3 regions of the Robbsia andropogonis genome follow, and region 1 is predicted to be linked to each of the others. Evidence: predicted binding sites of a transcription regulator. Region 1 holds the regulator's gene; each other region holds the start of a gene.
What was found. Region 1 encodes HrcA, which represses chaperone genes, less so after heat shock. Its sites were predicted from a motif close to TTAGCACTCNNNNNNNNNGAGTGCTAA; they were not measured.
Positions count from the first base shown of each region.

Region 2: groES (co-chaperone GroES) is a predicted target of HrcA. The motif match lies at 2,368-2,394, and genes of this name have one in related genera.
Region 3: rpoH (RNA polymerase sigma factor RpoH) is a predicted target of HrcA. The motif match lies at 1,764-1,790, and genes of this name have one in related genera.

Region 1 is NZ_CP139170.1:3,105,308-3,109,520, forward strand. It holds gene SJQ66_RS27010 (RNA-binding S4 domain-containing protein) at 197-670, opposite strand; gene hemH (ferrochelatase) at 703-1,764, opposite strand; gene hrcA (heat-inducible transcriptional repressor HrcA) at 1,972-3,003, opposite strand; gene SJQ66_RS27025 (NAD kinase) at 3,256-4,179, shown strand; gene SJQ66_RS27030 (DNA repair protein RecN) at 4,192-4,213, shown strand, end outside.
Region 2 is NZ_CP139170.1:1,322,849-1,327,061, reverse strand. It holds gene groL (chaperonin GroEL) at 20-1,669, opposite strand; gene groES (co-chaperone GroES) at 1,859-2,149, opposite strand; gene SJQ66_RS19355 (porin) at 2,591-3,820, shown strand; gene SJQ66_RS19350 (ABC transporter ATP-binding protein) at 3,762-4,213, shown strand, end outside.
Region 3 is NZ_CP139170.1:955,243-959,455, forward strand. It holds gene cyoE (heme o synthase) at 1-5, shown strand, start outside; gene SJQ66_RS17700 (SCO family protein) at 21-755, shown strand; gene rpoH (RNA polymerase sigma factor RpoH) at 781-1,689, opposite strand; gene SJQ66_RS17710 (acyloxyacyl hydrolase) at 2,159-2,728, shown strand; gene ybiB (DNA-binding protein YbiB) at 2,816-3,901, opposite strand; gene SJQ66_RS17720 (fumarylacetoacetate hydrolase family protein) at 4,105-4,213, shown strand, end outside.

The DNA.
Region 1 (4,213 bases):
AAATCAAGCCGTGCTAAGGGGCTTGACCTTCCGGAATCAGCGCGTAAAAAAAGAGGTGAATAAATGAAATTGACGTTCGCAATCGTCTTTATCCTGTCCGTGCTGATCGCTGGAACCACCACCATTTGCTTGTCAGGCGCAGTCAGTGCACGGACATCGGAGTACGGCACCGCGAAGGCGCTGACCCGCGATTGGCTCAATCCTTATCCGGCCAGCCATCAGGCGGGCCATACGAAGGATCGTGACCTGGGCTCCCTGCTTGCGCAATGACGCGCCGGTCGCGCTTCGTGGGCCGGCCATGCCACCCGGCGGCGGGCTCCCGGAACAGGTGACGTCGGGTACGTTCGGCCTCACGCGCTTGCGCGCTGGCCACGGTTTCTTCATAAAGTAGCCGTGCAACGGGCGCCGGCCCCCTCACTTCGCTGATAGTCCGCACTACGACAGTCCACCGTCCCGCTTCCAGATCGATCGTGATCACGTCTCCGATGCGCACGTCGCGCGACGGCTTGACGGCATCGTCGCCAATCAGAATTCGCCCCTTTTGAACGGCCTGCTGCGCCAACGATCGCGTCTTGAAGAACCGCGCCGCCCATAGCCATTTGTCAACGCGCGCTTTTTGACCAGGTGCATCCCCGTTTGACGAATGGCGGTCCCTATCGAGCGTCTCCACCGTGGTTGCACGGCGGCCCGATTGTCCGCGACTCACTGCGGCGCCCCTCCCGGCCAACCGCCGAGGTTGTCGGCGCACAATGTCGCGAGTCCGGCGATCCAGGCCGGCGCATCGTTCAGGCAAGGAATCCTGCGAAATCTCTCTCCGCCAGCGTGCAGGAACGCGTCGCGCACTTCAAGACCGATTTCCTCGATCGTCTCCAGGCAATCGGCGGTAAAACCGGGGGTGAAAACATCGATCCGGCGCGTGCCGGACTGGGCCAGTGCAATCGCGGTGGGCTCCGTGTAAGGTTGCAACCACTCCGCCTTGCCGAACCGTGATTGAAAGGTCACGCGGCATCTATCGGCGTCCAACCCCAATACGTCGGCCAACCGCGCGCCAGTGGCGAGGCATTCGGCCTGGTAGGGATCGCCCAATGTAATCGTCCGTTTGGGGACGCCGTGAAAACTGAGCAACAACTTGTCGCCCGCGGAAAAATCCGGCGCACCGTGTTCCCGCCAGAAGCGCGCGACCTGCTCGGCAAGCGCCGCGATATAGTTGGGATCGGTCGGGTAAGACTTGACCGCACGCAATGCCGGTTGGTCGCGCAATCCGCGTAAATGATCATAGGCGGCATCGAAAGCGGTGGCCGTCGTGGATGCGGAGTACTGTGGGTACATCGGCATCAATAGAATGCGCTGCGTACCCGCGGCCTGCAATGCGTCGATGCGTGCCGCGATATCAGGTGTGCCGTATCGCATCGCGTATTCGACCCGCACGTTCATCCCGAGTTCCGCGAAACGGCTTCGCAGCGCCGCGGTCTGGCGTTCCGTATAGACCCGTAGCGGCGAGCCCTCGTCCATCCAGACCGAAGCGTATTTCTTCGCGGAAGCGCGTGATCGCAACGGGACGATGACCCCTCGCAATAACGGCTGCCATAATAACGCTGGAATCTCGACAACGCGGGGATCGGACAGGAACTGCTTCAGGTAACGGCCGACCGCACCCGCTTCCGGCGCATCCGGCGTGCCGAGATTGATCAGTAATACCGCCGTGCCCGAGGAACCGACCGCCTCGACGGGAGGCGCGCTCGCCAGAGATCGTCCTGGCGTCATTTCAAGGGGCGACGCAGGATCGACCAAGAGATCGGGTGCATTTGGCGACATCGGCACGGCGGATGCCGTCGACAGGATTGGCCCGGATGGCATCGTTGCGTCGGATGGACTGATCGGTGAATTCATGGAGAGACACAAAGGCAGATGTACTACCAGTGTACCCCGAGCGCGACGGTGGGCGGCAGCGTGCAGACCACTGTCGCGCCGTCAGTGCTGACTGAGCGCGTTCGATAACAACCGCGCGGTGATGTCCACAATGGGAATGACACGGTCATAAGCCATCCGTGTCGGGCCGATGACGCCAAGGGTGCCGACGATCTTGCCATCCACTTCGTATGGTGCCGTCACGACGCTCATCTCCTCGATGGGGACCAGATTCGACTCGCCACCGATATAGATTTGCACCCCTTGCGCGTGGCTCGACACATCCAGCAATTGGAGCAGACTGGTCTTCTGGTCGAACAGGTCGAACAAGCGACGCATCCGCTCCATGCTGGACGACAGATCAGTGACTTCCAGCAGATTGCGTTCGCCGGAAATCAGCAGATTGTCGCCATCGTCCGACGCTTCCTCACTGCCCGCTTCCACCGCCTCCTGCATCAGGTGCGTCATATCGGCTCGGACGGCGTCGATCTCCCCGCGCAAACGTCGCCGGACCTCGTCAAATGACTGGCCCGCGAAGTGTGCGTTGATGTAATTCGACGCTTCGATCAGTTGCGACGGACTGTATTCACGCTGCGTCGCCATGATCCGATTCTGGATATCCCCTTCCGGGGTCACGATGACAAGCAGGATGCGCTTGTCGGACAAGCGCATGAACTCAATCTGGCGGAAGGTCTGACTCCGGCGTGGCGTGAGGACAACACCGGCAAACTGAGACAGGTTCGACAACACGCCCGCCGCCGCCGCAACCACCTTCTGCGGCTGGCCGTGCTGAAGCTGCGCGGCAACCCGTTTCGCAAAATCAGCCACCTCGCCATCAGCGGTAAGAGGCTTGGATGTCAGCATCGTGTCGACGAAGAGCCGATAGCCACGCGGGGTGGGAATACGCCCCGCAGACGTATGAGGGCTCGTCACCAGGCCCAGCTCCTCAAGGTCGGACATCACGTTGCGGATGGTCGCCGGACTCAGGGCAAGTCCGGAAAACTTCGAAAGCGTGCGCGAGCCGACAGGCTGACCTTCGGCGATATACCGTTCGATCAGGGTCGTCAGCAGAGTTTGGGCGCGCGGGTCTAGCATTCAGGAATTCTAGCGCAATCCGCCCCGGGCAGGCCGTTCAAGGCATTGTTTACAATCGCATGGCGGCAATTCCGCCACTGCGCTGCGAGAACCCGCTGCCTCGTTTGCATTGCCGGGGCACGATGCACCTCGCGTCGGCCCATCCATAGACGCAGGGTTCCGACGCAGCGGCTGGTCACACGCATCCGCCATTAGGACGCAATCGGGCTGAAGCGGTAGAGTTTCCCCCGTCGCCTGTGGTGTAATGCGCAAATGGAAACCCGTACCTCTTTCAAGACCGTCGCGCTGATCGGCAGGCCTAATACGCCCAATATCGGCGAGCCGCTGCTGACACTGGCCCGCGCCATCGAAGCCCGCGGCTTCACGTTGATCTTCGAGGCCGCCACGGCCAGCGAGATAGACCTGACGTCCCAGCTCGGTTCCCTGCGCCATAGGCCGGCCGTCGCGACCACCGCCGAGATAGGCTCGCGCGCCGATGTGGCCGTCGTCGTCGGTGGCGACGGCACGATGCTCGGCGTTGGCCGCGAACTGGCACCGTTCGGCACGCCGCTGATCGGCATCAACCACGGGCGGCTCGGCTTCATCACGGATATCCCCATCGTCGACATGAACCGGGTCGTGCCGGACCTGTTGGCGGGCCACTACGAGCGCGAGGAACGCACGCTGCTGGAAGCGCGGATCATGCGCGACGGCAAGCAGATCTACGACGCACTGGCGTTCAATGACGTCGTCGTCAACCGCAGCGGGTTCTCAGGCATGGCAGAGCTGCGCGTGGTGGTGGACGGAAGATTCATGTATTCGCAACGATCAGACGGATTGATCGTGGCCACGCCAACGGGTTCGACCGCCTATGCCTTGGCGTCCCAGGGGCCAATCCTGCATCCACAGGTCGGCGGCATCGTGTTGGTGCCGATCGCCCCTCAGGCGCTGTCGAACCGACCGATCGTGCTGCCGGACAAATCCGAGATCAGCGTGCAGGTCATTGGTGGGCGGGAAGTCAACGTCAACTTCGACATGCAATCCTTCACGGCGCTGGCACTCGACGACATCATCGAGATCCGGCGTTCATCACACACGGTGCCATTCCTTCACCCGGTGGGTTACAGTTATTTTGCGACGCTGCGCAAGAAGCTGTACTGGAACGACCACCCGGCCAACGATCCGCGGCAGAGCTAAACGCCGTCCACCATGCTTCGACAACTTTCGATTC
Region 2 (4,213 bases), 1.8 Mb from region 1:
CCCTTCCCGCGAGCAGGACTTACATGTCCATGCCCATGCCACCCATGCCACCCATGCCGCCCGGCATACCGCCAGCCGCCGGCGCGTCATCCTTCGGCAGGTCAACGACAGCGCAATCCGTCATCAGCACCAGGCCAGCCACCGACGCCGCGTTTTGCAACGCGCTACGGGTCACCTTCGTCGGGTCCACGACACCTGCCTCGACCAAGTCTTCGTACTTGCTGGTTGCCGCGTTGTAGCCAACGTTACCGCTTTCCGCCTTCACCGCAGCCACAACCACGCTGGCTTCCTCGCCACCGTTCGAGACGATCTGACGCAGCGGCTCTTCCATCGCGCGCAGCACGATCTTGATGCCTGCGTCCTGGTCGGCATTTGCACCCTTCACTGCCGACACTGCCACCAGTGCGCGAATCAGTGCGGTACCGCCGCCGGGCACGATGCCTTCTTCAACGGCAGCGCGCGTTGCGTGCAGTGCATCTTCCACGCGGGCCTTCTTTTCCTTCATTTCGACTTCGGTCGCCGCGCCAACACGGATCAGCGCAACACCGCCTGCCAGCTTGGCAACGCGTTCTTGCAGCTTTTCACGGTCGTAATCCGACGTGGCTTCCTCGATCTGCGCGCGGATTTGCTTGACGCGTGCTTCGATGTTCACCGATTGGCCTGCGCCGTCGATGATCGTCGTGTTTTCCTTGCCGATTTCGACACGTACGGCATGGCCGAGGTGTTCCAGCGTGGTCTTTTCCAGCGTCAGGCCGGTTTCTTCCGCGATCACTTGACCACCGGTCAGGATCGCGATGTCTTCCAGCATGGCCTTGCGGCGATCGCCAAAGCCCGGCGCCTTGACGGCCACGGTCTTCAGGATGCCGCGGATGCTGTTGACCACCAGCGTTGCCAGGGCTTCGCCTTCGACGTCTTCCGCGATGATCAGCAGCGGACGGCTCGACTTCGCCACTTGCTCCAGCACCGGCAGCAGGTCACGGATGTTCGAGATCTTCTTGTCGAACAGCAGCACGTACGGATTTTCCAGAACGGCAACTTGCTTTTCCGGGTTCGTCACGAAGTACGGCGACAGGTAGCCGCGGTCGAACTGCATCCCTTCGACGACTTCGAGTTCATCTTCCAGCGACTTGCCGTCTTCGACGGTGATCACGCCTTCCTTGCCAACCTTGTCCATCGCCGCGGCGATCTTCTTGCCAACCGATTCATCACTGTTGGCCGAGATCGAACCCACTTGCTCGATTTCCTTGCTGGTCGTGCACGGCTTGCTCAGCTTCTTCAGCTCGGCGACGGCCGCCACAACGGCCAGGTCGATACCGCGCTTCAGGTCCATCGGGTTCAAGCCAGCCACCACAGCCTTCTGGCCTTCGCGCACGATGGCTTGTGCCAGCACCGTTGCCGTCGTCGTACCGTCACCTGCGTTGTCGCTGGTCTTGGAAGCCACTTCCTTGACCATTTGCGCGCCCAGGTTCTGGAAGCGATCCTTCAGCTCGATTTCCTTGGCGACCGAAACACCGTCCTTGGTAACCGTCGGGCCGCCGAAGCTGCGCTCCAGCACCACGAAACGGCCCTTCGGGCCCAGCGTGACCTTTACTGCATTGGCCAGGATGTTGATCCCTTCGACCATCTTCGCGCGCGGCGAATCACCAAAAGCGACTTCTTTAGCTGCCATGTTCTGAAACTCCTAGAATACTTTGTGCATTTGTCGAACAACAGGATGCCGGCACGACGCGGCGCGGGCTCATCACCCCTTTTCGAGGCGTCGGACGCCTCTCGCGCAACCATGCCGGTGCGTCGCACCGCCCACGTCCATCGCCGCTCGAAGGCGGACCGGACGTGAAGAACAGCGCGGAACGCGCCTTTACTTGTTCACGACTGCCATGATGTCTTCTTCACGCATCACCAGCAGCTCTTGACCATCGACCTTGACGGTCTGGCCAGCGTACTTACCGAACAGCACGCGATCACCAACCTTGACGTCGAGCGCATTCTGTACGCCCTTATCATCACGTTTGCCCGGGCCGACAGCCAGGATTTCACCTTGGTCCGGCTTTTCCGCAGCCGAATCCGGCAAAACGATACCCGAAGCCGTCTTGGTTTCTTGGTCGAGACGCTTGACGATGACGCGATCGTGCAAGGGACGCAGGTTCATACACACTCCTTTCAATTCAAAACAGGACATGACCACGAGGTAAATCGCGCGTGGTGCGACGCATCCGCGTCGTCACCCGGTTGACTCCGCGCCACCTGAAACAGGCAGCCGTGGCGGGACAATCACTGCACTTAACGCAGCCCGTCACCGTGTTAATAGCCCCGGAACCCCGCTGGACGGCCTTCTCAGGCCTTTCCCGGCGAACTCCAAGAGAACTGTTAGCACTCTCCGCCAACGAGTGCTAAGTATAGGGGTGAGCTATGGCAATTTCAAGGCAGCAGATGCAATTTCCGGGAAAACCTGACCGAATGGCAGGGCCGCGCAGGCCTTAACACCATAGTCAGGGGCCATGGGCATGCGTCTCCCGCTCTGTCACGCGCCAGTCATCTCGATTTATTACATTGCAAGCTCAATCGAATCCCATAGAGGACCTGAGCTGAAATGAAAACGATCCGCACGCACGCGGAGGGCATCTGCACGCCCGACGCAGCGACCTTCGCTGTTTGCGACGCACCCGTCGCGACCTGCCTTACCGCCAAGGCTTCCATCCGTGCCATGCGCACGACGCTCGCCACCCTCGTTTCCCTAGCGTGTCTTGCCGTTCCCCAAGCCCGTGCCGCATCCAATGTGACGCTGTACGGCATCATCGACTCGGGCGCCGAGTTCCTGACGTCCGCGGCAAGCACCACCACCGGCAGTAAGCAAAACGTCGTACGCGCCACGTCCGGCAATATGTCCGGCTCCCGCTGGGGCATCAAAGGCACCGAAGACCTGGGCGGCGGTACCCAGGCGCTGTTCCTGCTCGAAAACGGCTTCGATGCCACAAGCGGCAAGACACTGCAAGGCAGCCGTGAATTCGGTCGCCTCGCTTACGTGGGCCTGTCGAACAAGACCTACGGCCGCTTCACATTGGGTCGCCAGGGCGGCATTTTCCTGGACTGGGTCAGCAAGTACAACCCGCTCGGCAACGCCGTCTATGCGGTCAAGATGCAGGACCCAATCTTCTCGGACCGCCTCGACAACACCGTGCGCTATGAGAACGCATTTGGCGCATTCCATGTGTTGGCGCAGTATTCGAAAGGGTATGACGACGTAAGCTTCGGCAGCGCCACGCCGGGCGACAATCGCCGGGCGCAGGTGCTCGAAGCGGGTATCGAATACCGCGGCGGCCCTTTCAACGCGGTGCTGGCCTATGACCAGAAGAACGGCGGATCGACCGCGCTCAACGCCGCCACCACGGCGAAGGTCGGTGGCTACGAGGGCAACCTGAATCGCGCGGTCGCCTTGGCCGCCAAATACACGTTCGCTTCCGTTGAAGTGTCAGGCGGCTGGCGTTACCGCGATGGCCGAGCAACGCACCTTACAACGCTGACCACCACCCAGTCGGAAATCTCGAATTTCTACTGGCTAGGTGCCACCTACAGGCTGAACCCGGCCTTGGAACTGGCAGCGACCGCGATGTATCAGGATTTCAAGGATACGAATCGCGATCCGTGGTCGTTCCAGGTCAGCAGCGACTACTTCTTCTCGAAGCGGACCGACGTCTATATCAACGTCGGCTATGTGCTGAACCGGCACGGCTCGAATCTCGGCCTGAACGGCTTCGGGACCGATGTCGTCGCGGGCAGCAACCAGTTCGGGACGATGGTCGGCATCCGGCATCGCTTCTGACATGGCGGCCGGCGATTCACCGTCCGTCTCCACCGCACGTCCTCGCGGCGCCAGTGTGGCGATTCACATCGACCAGCTCAGTCATGCGTTCATACCGGCATCCACCCGCGAAAGCGATAGCGCGTGGGTACTGGACGACCTGACGTTATGTGTTCCCGCCGGCACGACGATGGCGCTGCTGGGTCCATCCGGCTGCGGCAAGAGCACATTGCTCAAACTGTTGGCCGGACTGTTGCGGCCGACCTGCGGGGCGATCCGTTTTGGCGATCGTCTCGTCGCGACAGGCGCAACGCGTGTCGGTGGCGGCATGGTTATCACGCGCGCCGGAGATGCCCCCGTGGCACGGCGCGATGTTCCACGCGACGCATGGATGGCCCCCGAGGACCGTTCCCT
Region 3 (4,213 bases), 1.5 Mb from region 1:
CCTGAGCGCACTCCGGGGTCATGACTTCCTCCAACCGGCACGCCCCATGCCACGCGGCCTTACCAGCGTCCGCCGGCCGTCGCCGTGCGCTTTTGTGCATTGGTGCGGCTGGCGCGTCACGCCCCCTTTGCCTGTCGCCGCTCGGCTTGATGAGCGCGGCCCTCGGCGGCTGCGGTAAACGCGGTGCGGATTTCGCCAATCTGGATATCACGGGCAGTCGTGATTTCGATCCGCGTTTCTCTCTTGCTGATTCCCACGGCACCTTGCGCACGATTGCTGACTGGCATGGCAAGGTGGTGGTGCTGTTGTTCGGCTATGCGCAATGTCCAGATGTCTGTCCGACGTCGTTGGCCGAGCTGGCGCGTGCCAAGGAGCGCCTGGGGGCCGATGGAAATCGCCTGCAAGTCGTTTTTCTCACCGTCGATCCCGACCGCGACACGCCGGCTATATTGACGGAATATGTGCGGGCATTCGATGCTGGTTTTGTTGCACTCAGGCCGGAGACCGATGCAGCCGTCCAGCAGTTGGCAAAGCAATTTCACATCTATGTGGCAAAGACGCCCGCAACATCTGCAGCCGGCGCTTCTATGTCACAGCCGGGCGCAGGGCACTACGGCATTGCCCATACGGCAGCCAGTTTCGTGTTTGACCCTGAAGGTCGCCTGAGGCTATATGCAAAGGATGGGGAGGGCGTGGACCGGTGGGTCCACGATGCCCGTCTTCTACTAGCACCGGAGCGCACCGGCGCCGCGTAGGGCGCCGCGGCCGCGGCGCGTGGGATCAGGCGAACGCGTTCAATGCGCCACGCATCTTCTTCATGGCGCTGGCTTCGATCTGGCGAATACGCTCCGCCGAGACGCCGAATTCATCGGCCAGCTCATGCAGGGTCGCACCGCCGCTACCGTCATCCTCGACGTTCAACCAGCGCGCCTGGATGATTCGGCGGCTGCGCTGGTCGAGCGACTCCAAAGCCGTGCTCAAACCATCCGATTGTAGGCGATCGAACTGACGGGTTTCCAATACTTCGCTGGGCTCGGCCCGCGAATCCGACAGGTAAGCGATGGGCGCATAAGATTCTTCGCCGTCTTCCACCTGGCCTTCGAGGGCGATGTCACCGCCGGACAGCCTACGCTCCATCTCGGCCACGTCTTCACGCTTGACGGACAATTCCTTTGCCAGGCCATCGATCTCGGCCGGTGAGAAGGCCTGAGCGCCCTGTTTGTGGCTGCGCAGATTGAAGAACAACTTTCGTTGCGCCTTCGTGGTTGCAACCTTCACCAGGCGCCAATTGCGCAGGATGTATTCATGGATCTCGGCCTTGATCCAGTGCATTGCATACGATACGAGTCGCACGTTCTGCTCCGGATCGAAGCGCTTCACCGCTTTCATCAAGCCGATATTGCCTTCCTGGATCAGGTCGGCATGCGGCAGGCCATAGCCCAGATAATGCCGCGCAATCGATACAACCAGCCGCAAGTGCGATAGAACGAGTTGCCGTGCCGATTCCAGGTCCTGATGTTCACGGAAATCGCGGGCAAACCGGGTCTCTTCCGCCTGCGTCAGCAGGGGAATCCGGTTTACTGCTTGTATATAAGCGTCGATATTGCCGATGTGCCCGGTCAGCAACGACTTCGGCGCCAGCGCCAGCGCGCCGCCGCGCACTGCCGCGCTTGAAAGGGTAGGGGACATGGCTTCGCTCACGTGAAATCCTCGGTTAGCTTGTCAGAAAAATAGCCGAACAGCAGCATCATGACAGAGAGATATTAGCACTCAATGCTGCCGAGTGCTAATAGCCAATTGGACAAAACCCTGAACGAAAAGTTCAAAAACTATCAGGTATGCTTCACCGATAGGGTAACGTCTATGGTACGCCTCCGCGCCGGTCCGCGTCTAGTGCGCAGCGTGTACTACTTACCGGGGATTTGTCTCTAAATCTTACGGAAACCCTTCATTTTAGCCGTATCCCCGACGTTTCCGCAGCAAATCGCCAAAGTGCTTAGAATGAATTCAGCATGTGTCCCCGCGATCTTCATCCAAGGGCGGCAAGCTGTCAGACGTGATGCGCTGAACGTCTGGTCTAATGGTTTGAGTAATCAAACATATTAAAAAGAACGACTGCGGTATTCATTACCGCGGTAGGTAGACGACGGAGCGGTAGATGCAAATTACAAAACGGATTTTCCGCAGCGCACTGATCGCGGGCGCTGCGGCAATCATGTATGGGCCGACCTTGGCTCACGCGGCGAGTACCTGGGGTGCGCAGTTTGCTTATGGCTTTGCCAACGATCATGAGGTGCACACGCAAAAATACGATCTAGGCCTTGTCTGGGATCCACATTTGACGTGGTGGCAGATCGGTGGCTGGAATTTTTCGGTCGTCGGTGAAGCCCATGCGGTGTACTGGGATGTGGGAAGCAGCGCCACCAAGACAATTGGTGAATTCGGCGCCACTCCGGTGTTGCGTTTCGAAAAGTCGTCAGGTGCGTGGCGTCCCTATGTGGAGGCGGGAGCAGGCGTGCGCATACTCACACATACCAGATTGTCGGATACATACACGATGTCCACCGCGTTCCAATTCGCCGATATGGTGGGCGTGGGGGTCAAATTCGGCAATCATCAGCAGTATCAACTGGGATACCGGTTTCAACATCTCTCGAACGCCAGTATCAAGAGCCCCAATCCGGGGATCGACTTTCACCAAGTCTACGTGCAATACAACTTCCAGTAGCGGAGCTGAAGGCCGACTTTTCGGTTGATGCGTTGGCCGAAGAGGCCGAGTTCGCGTGCCGCCGACGGCATGGTGGCGGCGCGTGAACTAGCGCCCGCCGTCGCTGGCAATCGCCACGATCTGCGTCACTTGTCGCGCGATGCCGGCCGGAATCCGCGTGGCGTCGGCCAGCGCCGCCGTAATCCATGCCGCCGTGGCATGTGCGTCCATCGCCTGCGCGGCGTCGGGCAATTGCAGCATTGCGGGATCGTCGGGCACGTCGTCGCTACGGCTGGAGGGCACCAGCACATCGGCAGCCCCCTCTTTCAGCCGATCGATCTGTACTTGACGCCGAACATCCGCCACGGCTTCTCCTTCCGTGCCGCGCGCCAGCAGGATATCGCCGCGTGCCAGCGACGGATGCGCCGCGAACAGGCCGGCCAGACTGTCGCGATAGGGGGGGTGCGTGTAGTTGACCAGGCGTATGCCATGCCTGCCCTCCGGATAGGCGAACACATCCAGCAATTTGACAAGGGTATGGGCGCTGTTACGTACGCCCATCGTCGCGCGCAGTTTCAGCAGCCGATCCAGCCCTGGCGACAGCACATCGATTGGCACGAAGACGGGTTTGCCTTCCCTTAACCGTTCCGTCGCATCGTCCGCCGACGCGACCGGGGGCAACCCCATTGCCGTGAAGATAGCCGCGCTCGTCACCCGGCCGGGGTCGTCGCGGACGCCGTGTACGACAACGGGAACGCCCCGCTGTGCCAACATCGCCGCCAGTAGCGGCACGAGGTTCGCCATCTTCCGGGCGCCGTTATAAGACGGGATCGATACCGGACGCAACCATCCAGTGGCGCGATGCGAGGCGGCTGTCTCCGCGACCGTTTCCACGCCATCGCACGGAAACGGGATCGCGTTGACGCGCGTTTGCGCGGCGGCGAGCATGCCGGCTAACTCGTCAGGCGTCTCCCCTTTGATGCGGTACGCCATCAACAGCGCACCCAGTGCCACATCATCGACGCGGCCATCCAGAATGGCGGTAAACAACGCCTCCGTGTCATCGCGGGACAGTGCCCGCGCGCCGCGGGCGCCGCGCCCGATTTCCTTGATCAGGTGCGCGCAGCGGAAGGCGCTTCCGTCCGGGGCGGAAGCGGGTGTGGCGGAGGCAGCGGCGGTAGGGGAGGATTGCATGTTCGATTTCGGTGAATAACGGCTGTCGCGAGTACTATAGCGCTTTCATCGGCCAGGCTTGCGGCGATGTCCCATGGAGGATGGTCACGGGACGATCTGCTCGCCCCCCTGGCAGTATGGCCGCCCGTGGCGGAGGTGGCCGCCGGTTGCTACATTCGTATTGCGATCCGATCGCTTTTTGAGATGTTCTTGGGAGACTTGTGATGGCCTATGTTATCGAACCCCCGGTCCAGGCAGCCGTTCCGGTGGCGGGCACCGATGCCGACTTTCCGGTACGCCGGATCTATTGCGTAGGCCGCAACTACGCAGCAC